DNA from 3 places in the Paenibacillus sp. FSL R7-0302 genome. Region 2 is predicted to be linked to each of the others. Evidence: riboswitches for the same ligand, from Rfam matches in the RefSeq annotation. Region 2 holds a riboswitch; each other region holds the start of a gene.
What was found. A riboswitch is a leader RNA that binds a small molecule or an ion and turns the genes downstream of it on or off. The one in region 2 is predicted to bind cobalamin.
Positions count from the first base shown of each region.

Region 1: it holds a riboswitch for cobalamin, as region 2 does, so the genes downstream of both, MKY96_RS24080 (S-layer homology domain-containing protein) here and MKY96_RS19730 (energy-coupling factor ABC transporter permease) in region 2, are expected to answer to the same signal.
Region 3: it holds a riboswitch for cobalamin, as region 2 does, so the genes downstream of both, MKY96_RS26450 (anaerobic ribonucleoside triphosphate reductase) here and MKY96_RS19730 (energy-coupling factor ABC transporter permease) in region 2, are expected to answer to the same signal.

Region 1 covers NZ_JBBOWB010000001.1:5,570,703-5,576,661, forward strand. Annotated here, with positions in the region: gene MKY96_RS24070 (DUF4430 domain-containing protein) at 1-454, opposite strand, end outside; gene MKY96_RS24075 (hypothetical protein) at 438-755, shown strand; gene MKY96_RS24080 (S-layer homology domain-containing protein) at 923-3,094, opposite strand; cobalamin riboswitch at 3,310-3,503, opposite strand; gene MKY96_RS24085 (GAP1-N2 domain-containing protein) at 4,415-5,959, opposite strand, start outside.
Region 2 covers NZ_JBBOWB010000001.1:4,555,478-4,561,436, reverse strand. Annotated here, with positions in the region: gene MKY96_RS19750 (alpha-N-arabinofuranosidase) at 1-1,076, shown strand, start outside; gene MKY96_RS19745 (DUF6171 family protein) at 1,089-1,364, shown strand; gene MKY96_RS19740 (hypothetical protein) at 1,498-1,794, shown strand; gene MKY96_RS19735 (ArsR/SmtB family transcription factor) at 2,041-2,973, opposite strand; cobalamin riboswitch at 3,113-3,306, shown strand; gene MKY96_RS19730 (energy-coupling factor ABC transporter permease) at 3,692-4,456, shown strand; gene MKY96_RS19725 (energy-coupling factor ABC transporter substrate-binding protein) at 4,456-4,749, shown strand; gene cbiQ (cobalt ECF transporter T component CbiQ) at 4,746-5,534, shown strand; gene MKY96_RS19715 (energy-coupling factor ABC transporter ATP-binding protein) at 5,539-5,959, shown strand, end outside.
Region 3 covers NZ_JBBOWB010000002.1:170,222-176,180, reverse strand. Annotated here, with positions in the region: gene ssuE (NADPH-dependent FMN reductase) at 6-560, shown strand; gene nrdG (anaerobic ribonucleoside-triphosphate reductase activating protein) at 632-1,159, opposite strand; gene MKY96_RS26450 (anaerobic ribonucleoside triphosphate reductase) at 1,156-3,141, opposite strand; cobalamin riboswitch at 3,451-3,681, opposite strand; partial or broken gene MKY96_RS26445 (MTH1187 family thiamine-binding protein) at 4,022-4,329, shown strand; gene MKY96_RS26440 (sugar phosphate isomerase/epimerase family protein) at 4,378-5,157, shown strand; tRNA gene MKY96_RS26435 (tRNA-Thr) at 5,245-5,316, shown strand; gene MKY96_RS26430 (hypothetical protein) at 5,510-5,959, shown strand, end outside.

The sequences.
Region 1 (5,959 bases), 1.0 Mb from region 2:
TGGGGGTCGGCGGCTTGGGGGTGGCCGCCGGCTTGGCGGGCTCGCTTGCGCCCGCCGAAGGCTGCGCCGCCGCTGCGCCTGGCGACGCCGGGGACTTGGCGGGCTCGCTTGCGCCCGCCGAAGACTGTGTCGCCGCTGCGCCTGGCGACGCCGGGGGCTTGGCGGGCTCGCTTGCGCCCGCCGAAGGCTGCGCCGCCGCTGCGGCTGGCGACGCCGGAGCTGCCGTACCTTCCGCAGGGGCGGAAGGTACGGCAGTGCCCTCAGCGGCTCCCGGCAGCGGAGCCGCTTCGTCTCCAGGCCGCGGCGTCTGCGCGGCCGGGGTCCCGGCGGGCGGCTGCGTGACGCCGCCTGCCTGATCCGGCTGCGCTGAGGAGCAGCCGGGGAGCAGCAATACCATCAGCAGGAGAAGCAGCGGAGCCAGCCTTCCCCGGCCTGTTTTGAATAGATTGAACATTACCTGCACACCTCCACAAAAAGGGAAAAGAACGGGGGCAGTCAGCCTGTTCCCGTTCCTTCATACACCTTATGCTTACTTTTCAACACATATCCAAACGAATTCCAAGCAAAGCCGTCCGTCAAACGAGCCTTCAGCGCTTCGGCAACCCTATACGGCTCATCGGCTCATCGGCATGAGTGCGTTAGTTGGATTTTCTACTCTTAATAATCCAGATTACGCACCTGTAAAGAATTTAGTTGGATTTCCGGCATCTAATTCTGCCCATACCTCATCCTTCTGCAGCTTCAAGCCTGAATAAGTGTCGTTTATCCAACTAGCTCCCGCTCTGCAGCAAATCCGGCCAAATTAGATGTCATTTTTCCACTTATCGTCGGCTCCAGAGTTCGTTCAGTGCCTCCTGCGGTAGTATAGCTGTATATTGAAGCTGATCTTACTCTACCTACCGAACTCTGCTGCTCCCTACAACTAAGGCAATCTAACCGCCACAGCAGCAGCCATCTCACGGGTTACAACTGCGGAAGGCTCGAATGCGCCGCCGGTGCCGCTCATATATCCAAGTCCCGTCACCGTACGGACAGCGGACAATGCATAGTCGCTAATCTTATCTTCGTCGCTGAATTTACCTGCTCCTGCTCCTGCTCCAGCTGATGCCGCATCCAGCTTAAAAGCTCTAACCATCATCACAGCCATATCCTGGCGCGTAACCAGCCCGTCCGGCTTAAACGTCTTGGCCGTCACACCGCTGATGATTCCTAGCTCCTTCGCCCGGTTCACTGTTCCATAATACCATGTACCGGCCTTAACATCACTGAAGGCCCCAGCAGAAGACGCCGCAGACGGCTCGTTCCCGGTTAACCGCAGCAGCAGCGCTGCAAATTCAGCACGGGTAATATTCTTTTTCGGTGCAAACAGCAGGCTGTCCTCACTCACACCGTTCATCAGCTTGCGGTCATACGCCGTGTATACCGACTCCAGCGCCCAAGGCGAGATCGACTTCACATCGGCAAAAGCCGGACGGTCCGCCGCAGCAGAAGCCACGGTTACCGGGACCGTATGACGGACGATGGCTGGGGTTTTATCCTTCAGATATCCCGTAACCGTCAGGGTATATTTATTCGCTGGCAGTCCTCCGGCCACAACAGCCACGCCTGCAGCATCTGTAACTGCTGTTTTACCGCCAATGGTTACCTGTACGCCTGCTGCCGGTGAGGTTACCGGATCGGAGGTGAAGGTCGCCTCATTCCAGACCCATTGTTTCTGGGTTACCTGCACCTTCAGATCTTGTCCAGGCTGCGGCTGTGCGGGAGTCACGGTTACGGCATCAACCACCTGCGTGTTGTCCCCGCCATAGTAGACCACAATGCGGTCATTCTCCTCCAGTGCGAAGTCGCCCATGCCTACACTTGGATAGATCCATGCTCCGCCGCGTGCGACTACATACATCCAGCCATCATATCCGCCAAACGTACCCGCAGTCACGCCGCCGATCCCCGTCACATAATTGCCTGCTTCATTGACCAAGGCCAGGCGCTTGGCTGCTGCTGTCTTGTCCAGTGCCGTAAGCACATTTCCAGCGTATACGCTGCCTTCAGCCAAGGTTCCATTTGGACCCTCAACAGTAACGGAGACACTTACCTGAGGATTCTTCACTGGTGTGCCGCTAAAGTCAAAGAGCTTACCGCCTGTTCCAAACAGCTTGTACGCTACCAAAGCCTCCAGCGCCTGCTCTGTAGAGAGCGGATTGGAGCTGCCGCCTGCAGTGTGGGCGAATCCGCCGCCCTCTGCGCTGAAGCTCAGCAGCTTGCTGACCAGATTAATCTGGCCTTTCGTATAATCTGCTCCTGCAGGATCAATGCCGAAGGCAGACAGACCGATAATGGCCTGAGCTACACTCTCGCTGCTGTCGCCATATCCGCCGTTCTTATCCTGTGCCTTAGCCAGCCAGGCTGCCGCCCGCTGACCAGCAGCATTCACTGCCGCTTCCTGCTTGTGTCCAGCCAGTGCGTTCAGCACCATCGCTGTCATATCCGGATCACTCGCACCCGTGGTCAGGGTGAAGCCGCCGTCCGGGTTCTGCTTCGCCAGAATCTCTGCCAGCAGCTTCGACGGTGTCCATTTCGCATTGGCCGAGATCGTATAGCTGCCGGAATCCAGAGCCAGCAGTGCATAGACCGGATTATTCAGCGTCTGGCCCGTAATTTTATCGTTATTGTACAGCTTCTCGATCAGGTTATAGCCTGACACATTCGCCGGATCGCCGCCCAGTGCCTTAACAGCCAGCGTGATCCGGGCATAGTCCGTAGCTCTGGCAAAAACACCCTTAGCCTCAGCCACCTTGCCCTCAAGCGCCTTCAGATAGCCGGCTGGAACCTTGTAGCCCGCTTGCGCAAGGCCAATCGCCTGCCAGTCCGACTGGACTCCGTTCTTCAGCATGAACTCCGCAGTAGCATAGACCGCAGCGGTTACGCTGGCTGCCTCACTTGCGGGCAGAGCGGATACCGCGGATGCGGAAGTTCCGCCTACCTGTGCAGCAGCAGCTTGTCCTGCCGGGACTACGGCTGCTCCGAGCAGTGCGAACAGCATAATGACAGCTAGTCCCAGCCGTGTGAATCTGGATGATAGAGAGTGATTCTTCATAACTAACCTCTTTCCTGAAATAGAATGGATGAATCCTGCTTCCTTACGCAAATAGAGCGGCAACCTAAAGACCGCCCTGTGCAGGGCGGCCGGGGAAGAATACAATACAGGGCGGCTGAAGGAGCCGATTGCTCTCCCGCATTAACATACAATACAGCATATACAGCCCTCGCCAATATCAGCATCTGCTTCCACATTCTTACCCCCGAAGAATAGAAACAACAACGAAAAAGGCAGGTCTCCTGGCTCATACTTCACCGCTTCCCCCGCCTTCCCATCCCATTAGCAGACAGTGGCTCCTCAGGAGTTGCTCCGTATTTACAGTGGCGGGACCGCGCCGGACTTGCACCGGGCTTCCCTTTTAAGCAGATTCCTCTATAAGACAATAGCCCTGCCAGCATCTGCTGGCAACAGCGTACGGTCTCTTAGACATCCGCACCTTTTCCCAAAGCTTATTAAATTTTAAGATTCTCAAACCATCATATCGACTATTTCCATGTATGTCTATAGACAAGCTATATCTATTCCATCCGCCCCGAGACCCCGCCTATTCCGCAGCAAAAATCCTGAACAGCACATGCCCGCTACCCCGGCACATCGTACTATTCAGGACTATGGAGTCATTCTTCTGCTGGTTAATTAAGACGTTGGCGGTACTAGCGGAGACAGCGGCAGCAGGCGATTGTATTATGTACATTAGAATTGGTGTAAAAGCGGCCGATAACGCATTCTGCTGCATTTCATACAATCGATTGTGGCAAAGAACCCTCCGCCGGGCCGAATTTCCAAAATCTAATGTACCGAATACAACAGAACGCCATATAAGCTCCAATATGCCTGATTCTAGTGTACAAAGTGCGATAAAGCAGTTTCTTACGGACACCAGCATACCTATCTGCTACATTCCATATATTCCAGCCTGCCGGAGCACTAATAAATGCACTACGATAAGGTAAAGTAGGATGAGCCGCTAGCCGATCATCAGGTTTAAACTAATCAGTCTTTAATTTAACTCCTTCGCTTGCTGAGGGTCTGCCGTACCCCGACGAAGGTGCACACTGTATGCTTAAATGCAATCTGTACAACTAAATCGTCTGATTTACCGCCAAATGTACTTTTAGCTGTATTTCGTGCACCTAAAATGCTTCTGTATCCGGCTTTTCGCCCATTCGGGCAAATTTAGTTGTATGGAATACAGTTAGGATAGGTCTGCCCTTCTTTTCACTGTTTTTAGTTGTACAGAGTACACCTATCTCTGAAGGTAATGTTACCCGATCGCACTAGTTAAAAAATGTAAACAGCCAGCTTGTTGCCGCTGCTTTATTCTGCATCCGTGTCTGCTTCCGGGCTTGCGGAAGCGGATGGCTCTGCACTAGGCGCGGCTGTGGCTGTGGCCTCCGGGGCGCTGCCCGGATCTGCCGCCAGCTTCAGCGAGTAGCCTCCGGCGGTGATCATATCACCTGCTGCCAGCTTCGCGCCTGCTGAAAGCTCCACCGTCACCTCGTATACGCGTGACGGAGGAGTTCCCGCCGCCGCTGGAGGGGCGGTGGCTTCACTGTCCGCATCGCCGTCCGCTCCGGCGCCTGCATTACCCTTCGCACCGCCGTCTACTCCGGCGCCTGCCTTACCGCTCGCACCGCCGTCCGCTCCAGCGCCTGCCTTACCACTCGCATCGCCGTCTACTCCGGCGCCTGCCTTACCACTCGCATCGCCGTCTACTCCGGCGCCTGCCTTACCGCTCGCATCGCCGTCCACTCCAGCGCCTGCTTCCCCCTTCACGCCGCCGTCCGCTCCGGCGCCTGCTTCAACCTGGCAACTGCTAACCGTTGCCTTAACCTCGTAGTCCGTAACGCCGCTGGCGGACTCCACCTTGATCCGCTCCGGCTTGAAGGCGGAGCATTCCGCCGCATCAGTGAAGCTGAACACCAGCTTACTGCTGTTGCTCTTGCCTGCTCCTCCGCTTCCCGCATCTCCGCCACTGTTCCCGCCGGTCCCTGCATCACCGCCATTATTCCCACCAGTTCCTGCATTTCCGCCACTATCCCCGCCTGTCCCTGCATCTCCGCCGATAAGCCGGACAGAGACCGGGGCCGCTACAGCGGCCCCTCCGGTCACTGCCGGAAGCGGGCTGGGGCTGGCCACCGGCGCGGCTGTATCCTTGCCGCGTCCCCCAAGCTGGCTCAGCAGGATAACCGCCGCAATCAGAATGATCCCGAGGATGCTCCCTGAGATCAGGATTTGAAATCGGCTGCGGCTGACCCACCGCGCCAGCGGCGAAGCCAGCTGGGCGCGGGCTTCATTGTAGACAGTCTGCATAGCAGGCGTTGCTGTGTCGAGATGGGTTTTGCGGAATTCACGGTTCTTGAATGCCTCGCGGTCGCTCTTCAGGAAGTATCTCAGCACGGCCCGCTTGTAATTCGGCCACAGCTTCTTGCCGGAGCTTGCGAACAGCCAGCTATGCTGCGACCAGTCCAGGAACCGGTACACTGTCTCCTTGTCATTGCCCGCTTTGCGGACCACCAGATCCAGCAGCGCATCATAATCCAGCGGCCCGCCTTCACGTTCACTGCTGTGATAGAAGGCCAGCGGCAGCCGGTCGAACGGCTCAAGACTCCGCGCTTCCTTCAGCCACCGCGCACCGAGCAGCTGTACATCGTCCAGCTCACGCGGTGTCAGTCCGGCAAAAATCTCCTCGTCCGGCGACTCCTCCCCGAACCAGCGGTAGGCTGCACGCAGCGCATTCGCTTTGCGCTTCGCAATCGCATCGAGCGGCGGCTGCCAGTCTGCCGTATCCCGGTAACGCAGGAACGAGATCTCCAGCAGCTGCTCCATCGTCAGCTCGTCCAGCGAGAGCCGGTTCAGCAG
Region 2 (5,959 bases):
TTGAGTATTTGACCTTCAACGGAGTCTCTCCAATGGCTGAGCTGCGTCAGAAGAACGGCCAGGAAGATGCCTGGAGTGTCAAGTATTTCGGCGTGGGCAACGAGAACTGGGGCTGCGGCGGTAACATGCGTCCTGAATTCTATGCTGACCTGTACCGTCAATATCAGACGTATGTGCGCAACTATGGAGACAACAAGATCCACCGGATCGCCTGCGGGGCGAATGCGGATGATTATAACTGGACGGAAGTGCTGATGCGTGAAGCTACCCGCTTCATGGATTCGATCACCCTGCATTACTACACCCTGCCTACTTCGGACTGGAATCATAAGGGCGCGGCTACAGGCTACGGAACAGACGAATACTTCACAACGTTGAAGAAGGCACTGTTCATGGATGAACTGGTTACCCGCCATATCGCCATCATGGACAAATATGATCCTGAGAAAAGAGTCGGCCTGATCGTTGACGAGTGGGGCACCTGGTATGATGTTGAGCCGGGTACAAACCCAGGCTTCCTGTACCAGCAGAACACGATCCGCGATGCGCTTGTGGCCGGCTTGACGCTGAATATTTTCCACAAGCATAGTGACCGTGTACGGATGGCGAACATTGCCCAGACCGTGAACGTGCTGCAGGCAGTTATTCTGACTGAAGGCGAGAAAATGCTCCTGACTCCTACTTACCATGTATTCAACATGTACAAAGTGCATCAGGATGCAGAACTGCTGGAGCTCACTGTAGACAGCCCTGTATACAGCTATGATGGCGTAGAGATTCCTGAAGTATCGGCTTCGGCTTCGGTCAATGCTGAGGGCATCATTCATGTCAGCCTGTGTAACCTGAATCACGCGTCATCGGCAGTGTTGCCGCTTGCCCTGCGCGGTTTGGCTGGTCAAGCATCCGTAAGCGGAACGACGCTGGCCGGAGCTTCCATCGATGCCCACAATAGCTTTGAACAGCCGGAAGCTGTAACACCAGAGGCATTCAGCGCCTTCAAGCTTGAAGGGGATACGCTGACTGTAGAGCTGCCGCCAATGTCGGTAACGGTACTGGCTATCACTCCACAAGCCTAAGGAGAGAACCGCATGACAACCACTTCAGCCTGCAAAGGATGCCGGGAGGAGTACAAGGTCACGGAAGCACAGATTGCCCGCATTCTGGCCTCCTCCATGTTCAATCCCGGCAATTCAGCTTCCGACGAGGTCTACGCCGAGCGGCTGGCGATCTGCGCGGCTTGTCCCAAGCTGCAGGATGGCGTGACCTGTACCGCCTGCGGCTGTATCATCCCTGTCGTGGCCCGGTTGAAGGCCCGCAGCTGTCCGCTGCCGGGCGGCGGAAAGTGGCAGCCGGTGGCGGAATGACGGCCCACGCCTAACGGCAAGGGGCCAGGCAAAAAGATAGGCTAGAAGCCGTTCTTGCCATAAGAGACGGACCGATCACCGATAGCCCCTCCAACCTGCACAATGCGGCGGTTGGAGGGGCTTATTTTGCGTTGTGGAGGAAAGTGGGCTGGAGGAGGAAAAGAGAGGGATAAATCCCTCTAATGCGGCGGAAAGTGGGCTGGAGGAGGAAAAGAGAGGGATAAATCCCTCTAATGCGGCGGAAAGTGGGCTGGAGGAGGAAAAGAGAGGGATAAATCCCTCTGGTGCGGCGGGAAATGGGCTGGAGGAGGAAAAGAGAGGGATAAATCCCTCTGGTGCGGCGGGAAGTGGGCTGGGTGAGGAAAAGAGAGGGATAAATCCCTCTAATGCGGCGGGAAGCGGGCAGCTGAGCGGAAATGAGGAGCACTAGTGCACCTGAATTGGCCGAAAGTGGGCGATGAGCGGAAATGAGGAGCATTAGCTCCAAAAGTAGCTGAATCGAAAACTAACCTAATTAGTCTAACTAATCTATCTCCACTACCTACCTACCTACCTACCTACCTACCTACCTACCTACCTACCTACCTACCTACCTACCTACCTACCTACCTACCTACCTACCTACCTACCTACCTACCTACCTACCTACCTACCTACCTACCTTCTAAGCAGGCCTTTATATAGAACCCGGCAAATCTGCCACGCCATCTGTATAAAACAACTCAAACACAAGGTCCTCGTTGTAATTGCCGAAGCCTTTACCGAACAGGGTGAGGCCGCCGATGTGCTCGGCATCCTCCTCGACAGAGAGCCGGAAGGTCCATTGTTTGTTGCGGATGCCTACCTGATCCAGGGTGACCTCCGACAGCTTTTGCCCATCCATGAAAGTGCCCGTCTGAGTAATCCGCAGCTGCTTGAGCAGGCCGTATTGATTGGTGAGTGCGGGCCACCAGGCCGGGGTGTATTTTCCCGGATTATCTCCGTAGTCACCGGGGCTGGTCCAGAAGCCGAGCGATTGTCCGTTCAGTGTGAAGGTAATATCCGACGGCCAGTTGTTGTTGACCGACGGGGCTTCGGAGGCGATCTCCATTGTGATGGCAAGCTCCTCCGGCTGCTGGCTCGACAGCAGGAAATTCGGGATTTTATACTCGACGAACCCCTTGCCGAACCAGAGAATCCCGGCGTTCACCCGCTCCTGGTCCCAGAAATAACGGGGATCGTCAAAGTGCCCGATGACCCTCTCCGTCGTAGACAGTCCACAGGTAGGCTCAATCTGGAAGTCGGAATAATGCCCCACCGGAATGTCCTTGCGGTACCCCCTGCGCGGAGTCCGGGCTTGTCCCGGAAAAACAATCTCAGCCCCGTCGGCGGCCAGTGTACAGATCTTCTGCAGACCGCTTTTGCCGGGAGCCATATGGCTGCGGATCAGCCCGGCGGCTTCGAGCTTGCGCACATGCATGGTCATAATCGCACTGCTGAGCTTGAGGGCTGCAGCCAGCTCCTTCACGTTCATGGGCTTCTCGGACAGCAGCCGCAGCATATGCAGGCGCACGGTACTGGACAGGGCCTCGTACACGGGCAGGGATTGTTCGGTTAGATCAAGTTTCATCGGATGCCTCCACGTTCAGGTTATATAGTTAATAATTATATTACTCAAATAAAATTTCTACAAGCCATGATTGGCTTCAGGCCAGCTTTTCCAATTTATATCACAGACACGCTAAGCCCGGTCCGCTATGATGTGAGATGAATTAGCGATGAAACAAGGTGCTCTTGCCGGAAGCGGCAAGGGATAACAGGGAATCGGGTGAAACTCCCGAGCGGTCCCGCCACTGTATGGAAGAGCTGCACTTCATGAGGTCACTCGGGAAGCCCCGGGGAAGACGAAGTCTGCGGCGCCTGTATTCCAAGCCAGGAGACCTACCTTGTCGACGCACACCACGACTCTACGCGGATAGGAGCGGTGTACGGATAGGTTAATGAGAAGAGGCGTTCTGCCCTGATGGACCGGAGGAATCTTGGAATCTTAGAGATGACACCCGGCTTACAGCTGCGGGATACAAGGACACGGCCCATAGTGATGGGACGATGAGAAGCACCTTGTTTCGCTTGGCTGCGTGCAGCGCGCTCTATCGAACTTGCCTGCGTACATACACTCCCACCCTTTAGGGTGGGTTTTTTGGAATATAAGGATTTTTATGCTTCACGCTATAAATCATCCTTATATTCCGCGCTGAAACGTACCGTCCTAATAAAAGGACGGCAAAGATGTTTCCACTTGGGTTTTAAGATTTTGAATGGAAAACAACAAACATGGAGGGTGACAAATGAAAAAGCACAGATGGTGGAGCTTTGCGGCACTGGTTGCCGGATTTACGGTGTACTTTATGCTGAATGAACCGGGGACGGCCCGGGCAATGCACATTATGGAAGGATTCCTGCCGGTAGGCTGGGCGGTGTTCTGGTGGGCGGCGTTTATCCCGTTCTTTGTGCTCGGAATCTTCAAGCTGAAATCCATGACAAGGGAGAATCCGGAGCTGAAGCTGCTGCTGGGCCTGGCCGGGGCGTTTACCTTCGTACTGTCTGCGCTCAAAATGCCTTCCGTCACCGGAAGCAGCTCCCATCCCACCGGTACCGGACTTGGTGCGGTTATGCTGGGGCCGCTCCCCATGAGCGTAATCGGCTCGATTGTCCTGCTGTTTCAAGCGCTGCTGCTGGCGCATGGCGGGATTACTACGCTTGGGGCCAATGCGTTCTCGATGGCGGTGGCGGGTCCTTTTGCCGGCTATGCAGTGTATAAGCTGATGATGAAGCGGCCGGACCGCGAGAAGCTGGCCTTGTTCTGTGCGGCTGCGGTAGCGGATCTGAGTACGTATGTAGTGACTTCCTTTCAGCTGGCGGTGGCTTTTCCGGCGGCGGATGGCGGCGTGCTGGCTTCTTTTCTCAAATTCGGGGGCATCTTTGCCGTGACGCAAATCCCGCTGGCCATCAGTGAAGGGCTGTTGACGGTACTGCTCTGGAACTGGCTGAAATCGTATAGTCCGAATGAATTGTCGCTTCTGAAACGCAAGGTGAACGGAGGAAGAGCCTAATGAGCAATAAATGGAAAAATGGGTTGATGCTGCTGGTTGTTATTCTGCTGGTTATTCTGCCGCTGCTGCTGGTCAATGGGGAATTCGGCGGGGCCGATGATGCGGCTGAAGGTGTGATTACCGAGATGAATCCTGACTATAAGCCGTGGTTCAAGCCGCTGACCGAGCTGCCGGGTGAGACGGAGAGTATGCTGTTTGCATTGCAGGCAGCGATTGGTGCCGGTGTGATCGGTTATACCTTGGGGCTGCTCAAGGGCAAGCAGGGCGGGACGAAGCAGCATAGCAGCAAGTGATTCGGCGGATTGACGTTCTCTCCTACAATAATGCTCTGCGCCAGTTATCCCCGATGTGGAAAAGCTCGTTCGCAGCCCTGATGTTCCTGCTCTCTTACACTGTACATCCGGTACTACAGGCTGCAATCACCCTATGGATGATGTCCTGGTGTGTATTGCAGGCCCGTATTCCCTTGCGTGCTTATGGCATGCTGTTCGGCACAGCGCTGCTGTTCTATGCGCTTAGCGTACCGGCGCTGCTCGTGGAATTCGGGCATCCTGCTGCGGGAGAGGCAGGAATATTCCCGCTTCCGGGACTGAATCTGCCGGTATATGTCACAGCGGCGGGACTTCAGCGGGCAGGGGAGCTGCTGGCCAGAATCTCTGCCTGTATGAGTTGTTTCTTTTTCCTGATGTTCACTACTCCGTTCAGTGAGCTTTTGCAGGTGCTGCGCAGGCTGCGGATGCCGCAGATTGTTCTGGAGCTGATGCTGATTATGTACCGCTTCTTATTCCTGCTGAGTGATGCAGCGCATGGGCTGCTGCTGGCCCGCAGGCTGCGCGGAGGCCGTAGAGGCTATAAGGCGAAGCTGCGTGAGACTGCGGCTATGGCGGGAGCGCTTTTTGGCAACACCATGCACCGTTATTATGGATTATCGCAGGGGCTGCTGGCCCGCGGATTCACCGATGAGATTATTCTGCCGCCTTATACGGCGCGTCCTGTGCCGCGGCGCTATGCTGTCCAGGCGTATGCCGGGATAGCAGTGCTGGTGCTGGCGCAGCTCTGGCTGTGGACGCGGGGGTGAAATCATGCGCAAAGTACAACAACTTCCGATCGGCCAAATCACATTAGAGGAGCAAGTGATGGATATGGAATATAGTCTGGCTTGTGACGGGGTGGTGTTCCATTACCCTGACACGAAGGAGCCCGCGCTGAATGAACTGACGTTCTCCATCCCCGCAGGCAGCAAGACGGCGGTGCTCGGTCATAACGGTTCAGGCAAATCGACGTTGTTCCTGCATGCCGTCGGCATTCTGCGCCCGCAGCAGGGGACGGTTATGCATGGAGGGAAGGCGTTATCCTACTCCAAAAAAGAGCTGGCCGCTCTGCGGCGGAAAGTGGGCCTGGTCTTCCAGGACCCCGAGCAGCAGCTGATCCTCAGCACTCCGCTGGAGGATGTATCGTTCGGGCTGCGCGGCAGCGGCATGGCTGAACCGGCTATCGCTGCGC
Region 3 (5,959 bases), on a different contig from region 2:
CGGAAATGGCCAAAATAGTCGTAATTAACGGAACACCCTCGCTGGTCTCACGGATCAATGCCGTGATTGAGTATGCAGAGAATGACCTGCGGGAGCGCGGATTTGAAGTGGAGCGGATCAATGTGGCGGAGCTGCCTGCGGAGGATCTGATCCATACGAAATTCGAGAGCGAAGCCATTGTCAAGGCGAATGGGCTCGTAGCGGAAGCTGATGCGGTAATCGTAGTCAGTCCGGTATATAAGGCTTCTTACACGGGAGTGCTGAAGACCTTCCTGGATCTGGTGCCGCAAAAAGGGCTGGCCGGCAAAATCGTGCTGCCGCTCTTCATGGGCGGAAGCCTCGCGCATCTGCTGGCGATTGACTATGCGCTGAAGCCGGTACTGTCCGTGCTGGGTGCCCGCTACATTCTTGGCGGCGTCTACGCCGTAGACTCGCAGGCGGTGCGTAACGACCAGGGCGTAGTTGAGCTGGCCGAAGAGCTGAAGCTGCGTCTGGACAGCGTGCTGGAGGAGCTGGCAGAGGAGACGGAGCATAAGGTGGCACGTAAGGCAGGGCAATAAGTCGTACCCGCTCCGAACCAATAAAAGGCACTAAACCACCCGGTAGCGGGAGTCTAGTGCCTTTGTTATTTTTATACCCCTTGAAAGCTCAGCTCCGGCTCCCACAGAACAACCCTATCTCCCGCCAGACTCGCAGGAATATCGATGATCCGTTGGTTGCTGCTTCCCCGGTAAGAGAGGGTAAGGTCTTTGAGCGCTTCGACAAACCGTCCGTCGATCACGACCTGGCACAAGGCCAGCAGGTTCCATTCCGCAGAGCCCGGGGAAGCCGTAAGCTCCTCGTACGTATAGCCGGTATAGATCCAGATTGGGAAGCCCGGCAGCTCGGCGCGCAGCTCGTGAATGAAGTCTGCAGCCTCCTCAGCCGAGAAAAAAGGGTCCCCGCCCGCCAGCGTCAAGCCGTCCAGCAGCGGATTGCCTGCAATCTCTTCTATGATCTCCCGCCGCCGCTCCGGGGTGAAGACTTCCCCGAAGTTAAAGTTCCAGGTCTTCGGGTTGAAGCAGCCCGGACAGCGGTGGCGGCAGCCGCTGAAGAAGAGGACGGCCCGCAGGCCTTCCCCTTCATTGATCGACTCCGGGTAATATCCGCAGATGTTCATAGATGCTTAACACGGTCCCGGACTTCGGCCTGCTTGGCAGCATTGAAGCGGGTCTGATAGTCACCGGTCAGATACCCGGTAACCCGGCGCAGACGGCGGATATGGGTGGTATCCTCATGGGCATTGCAGGTCGGGCAATTCGTGCCGATGACCCCTTCATAGCCGCAGCCGGAGCAGCGGTCAATCGGATGGTTAATGCTGAAGTAGCTGATATCCTGCTCCAGCGCATATTTGATGATTTTGACAAAGGCTGCAGGGTTGCTCCGGGCATTACCGTTCAGCTCGACATAGGAGATCGCTCCGGCGTTGCAATATTCATGGAACGGGGCTTCCAGGCTGATCTTCTTGGCTGCGCTCAGTTCATGGTAGACCGGAATGTGGAACGAGTTCGTATAATATTCACGGTCGGTTACCCCAGGGATAGAGCCTAGCACCTTGCGGTCGATCTTCGTGAACTTGCCGGATAGACCTTCGGCCGGTGTTGCAAACAAGGTGATGTTGAGGTTAAGCTCCTCGCTCTTGCGGTCGCAATATTCACGCATGTGGCGGACGATGGCTACAGCCTTAGCATGGATGTCCATATCTTCGCCGTGGTGCTTGCCGTACATGGCCTTCATGCATTCCGCCATCCCGATGAAGCCCAGTGACAGACTGCCGTGCTTCAACAGTTCGCCTACGCTGTCATCAGGGGCAAGCTGCTCGCCGCCCTCCCAGACGCCTTCCCGCATCATGAAATCGGAGGCCTTGGCCTTCTGGGAAGCCTGAATACGGAAGCGGTGCAGCAGGCCGTCCAGCGCAATATCCATATAGTGATTCAGGTCGTCGAAGAACCCTTCTTCATCAGCAGCGAGGCGGCGGCCGGTTATCGTGCCGTGGGCCAGTCCAAGACGCACCAGGTTGAGCGTGTTGAAGGACAAGTTGCCTTTGCCGGAGCAATGGTTGCGTCCGAAGCGGTCGCCGAGCACACGGGTCCGGCAGCCCATCGTAGCGAACTCGGTATCCGGGTCGGCCGGATCGTAATACTGCATGTTCAGCGGAGCGTCCAGATTGGCGAAGTTCGGATACAATCTGCGCGCCGAGCACTCCGCTGCCTTCAGGAACAGCTCATAGTTAGGGTCACCCGGCTGCTGGTTGATACCTTGCTTGCATTTGAAGATCTGAATCGGGAACACCGGCGTCTCCCCGCTGCCCAGTCCATTCATCGTGGCCGTCAGCAGCGAGCTGATCACAAGCTGGCCCTCCGGGGAGGTGCAGGTGCCGTAGTTGATGCTGGTAAAAGGAATCTGGCCGCCGGAGCGGCTGGACATCGTATTCAGGTTATGTACCATACTCTCTGCGGCCTGCAGGGTCTCGCTCTGCGTCTCCTTCAGGGCAAAACGGAAGGCCCGCGGATACTGCTCAGCCAGATCGCTGCGGCTCATCGTAATCTCCCCAAGCTCCGAACCCTCTGCGTTCTCCTCGAAATACTCCAGACCTTTGCGGAAGAGCTTGGAGAAGGATTTGGTAACATAAGGGGCCAGATCATAATCCAGCTTGTTGGCGGACACACCGCCGTACTGCGCATTCTGCTGCGACTGGAAAATAATCGCCACCAGCGACATCGCCGTCATAATCGAGTTGGGAGGCCGTACGCTGCCGTTGCCGGTGTTGAAGCCTTCACGGAGAAGCCGTTCGAACGGGATGAAGATGCAGTTGGTAGTACCGATGGCGTATTGATCCAGGTCATGTACATAGACGACATTATCCAGGGTAGCCTGTACCAGCTGCGGCGGCATGGTGAAGTTGCGGGCATACCATTTGGAATATTCACTGCCGAACTTGCTCATTTTGCCGGAGAAGCTCTCCCCGTTCAGGTTGGCGTTCTCGCGCAGCAGATCCAGATCCCGGCTGTCGATAATATCCCGTCCCAGATGAATGACCTCTTCCAAAAGATCCTCCTGTGCAGCTTGTCCTTCGTTATAACGTTTCTCCAGCAGCGTCATTATATAACTCTCTCCTCTCGGGTATTGTAAGCGTTAAAAAAGCACCCCCGGCCGGGAAGGCCGGAAATGCCCGAATGCATGATGCAAAGATCCGGGAAACGGAAATTTGCCTGTGGTCTGGGTGGAACATACGAGCAGACACAAGGGCGATAGCTTACGCCCGTTCTTGTATATTCCGCAGAGCCGATACCTGAAAATAATCCCCGATCGTCCTCAGGTATCGGCAGCCTCTGACCCGAATGACGGAAGGCTAACTCTGCTATTGCAGGCCGCATACGGACACCTCCCCTGTTCCTCGCAGGAGTCTAAGCGGTGCCACCGAAACAGGCAGGTCTCCTGGCTTCCGGCAACTCCTCCGGCGCCTTCCCGGGGGGCTTATTCCGCCCCTTAGTGGCAATTAGCCGGAGAATGCGGCCCTGGGCATCGCACCCTGGGAGCATCCGGTTACAGTGGCGGGACCGCAGCGGTTTTGCACCGCGCTTCCCTATTAAGTCGCACCTCTATTACAAGAGGTGAAACACCCGTTTCTACTATATTTTGTTGTTATCTATTAAAACTACCGCAATATATTGTGTTTGTAAATGTTTTTTTGCAATCCCGCACGGGGAGCGGGTTCGGCGCTTTTACTCACAGCTGATCCACAGTTAGTCCACAGGTAATCCACAACTTTCCTCTGAATCTGCCGTGAATGTTTCATAAAATCTCCGAAAATACGCCACAAAGAATCCATAAATAGAGTGCGTCTAATCCTGGTAATCATTTTGACGGATATTAATAGAATAGAGAGGGTGCAGGTGATTTGTAGCAAGCCTGGCGAAGCGTTACAATAAAGAGGAAAAGTTAGAGGCAGGCACATCAGATCATTAGGAGGCAGTTCACAATGGCAATTGGCGAAGTGACCGTTGTTCCGGTTGGGACAGGCAGCACCAGTCTCAGCAGCTATGTGGCCGAGATGCAGCGCGTGCTGGAGACGGTGGAGGGCATTACCTATGAGCTTACTTCCATGGTACGATTATTGAGGGTCCGGTAGCGCGGATTCTGGCTGCGGTAGAAGCGCTGCATGAGTCGCCGTTCACCGCCGGGGCGCAGAGAGTCTCAACCTCGCTCAAGATCGATGACCGGCGCGACAAGACCTCGACCAGCCGCAGCAAGCTGGAATCCGTGGAGCGCAAGCTACAGGGGGAGTAGCGGGAATATAGTATCCAATCAGAAATGACGATAAGGAGCGGATTCTTCATGACAACAGCAGCACAGCAGATCGGAATTCAAATGTATACACTGCGCGACCAGACGGAGCGCGATTTCCTCGGCACACTGGCCAAGGTGGCAGAGATGGGATACCAGGCCGTTGAATTCGCCGGTTATTTCGGTGTATCTGCAGGGGAACTGCGCCGTAAGCTGGATGAACTCGGCCTGGCTGCTCCTTCGGCGCATGTAGGTCTGGACTTCAGAAGCCTGGATAAGATGGAACAGGCCTTAGCCAAAGAGATTGAATACGCGGTAGAGCTCGGACTGCAATATATAATCACCCCGTCGGCACCGCTTCCTCCGAACCCTACTATAGAGGATGTAACGAGGATCATTCCATTCCTGGAGAAAGCCTCCGAGATGGTCCGGGCAGCGGGAATGCAATATGGCTATCACAACCATGATTATGAATTCGCAAAAGTTGACGGCAAGGCGGTCATCGATATCTGGCTGGAGCGGATTCCTGCGGAGCAGATGCTGGCAGAGTTCGATCTGGGGTGGGTATACAGGGGCGGAGCCCGGCCCGTAGATTATGTGCAACGGTACGCCGGACGTGTTCCGCTGGTCCACATTAAGGATTTCGGAGCAGACAACGAAGAGACCGATCTCGGGAAGGGAGAGGTCGATTTCCGGAGCGTCTTCGAGATCGCGGAGCAGAGCGGAATTCTCTATTATATTGTGGAGCAGGAGGCCTATGAGGTATCTTCTCTTGAGAGCGCTAAGCTTGCACTGGATTATTTCCGCGGGCTGGGGCTGATGCAGGGCTGATGACACGGCAGCCAGCGGAAAAAGGGGTTGCGTTTTCCGCTGGAAGAGTTATAATATTTTTTGTTTGGCAGATGCAAACGTCTGTAAGCTGGTGTAGCTCAGGGGTAGAGCAACGCACTCGTAATGCGTAGGCCGGGGGTTCAATTCCCTTCACCAGCATCTTTACAAAGTCGATAGTGGCGCGGGTTTCCGGTTTTTTGGAACTGCGCCTTTTTTCTATGCAAGCATCAACATCTACCATTCTTCTAACCTTTAGTTAAGTAAAGTGGGGAGCATAGGGTTGGATGCTAGGAGGCAAGGATCTTATATGGGAAACCGGACATTCCTGAGTGTTACCAGTGCCGATACAGATTTGATTGATTATGAGAATACAGCTTTCGAGACGAATAATTTTCTCGCTCCAGTATGGTTTTGTCTGGTCAGCCAAGACCAGTTCCAGCGCTATAGCAGGCAGCTTATGCAAGCCTGGAGCAAGATTCAACCCCATATGAACCAACCGGATGTGGAGGATTTGCCTGAGTGGGAGCATTTCTCCGAGGCCTTCCAATGGCAGATTCCATGGGCGGATGCTGCAGAGCAATTGCGTCTGAGCTTACCCGGCACGCTGGCCCATTTCCCGGCGCTTTCCACTCCTGTACATGAGTGGCTGGTAACCTTATCGACCCATGTACAGCGTTATTCTACTGCCGTTATTCATCTGGAGCTTTCGCAATATTTCTCATTCACGGGCGATCCCGCCCTGTATCTAAAAGACATTCAAGAATACGTTACCCTCTGGCAGTCGCCGCATCCCTCGCAGGAG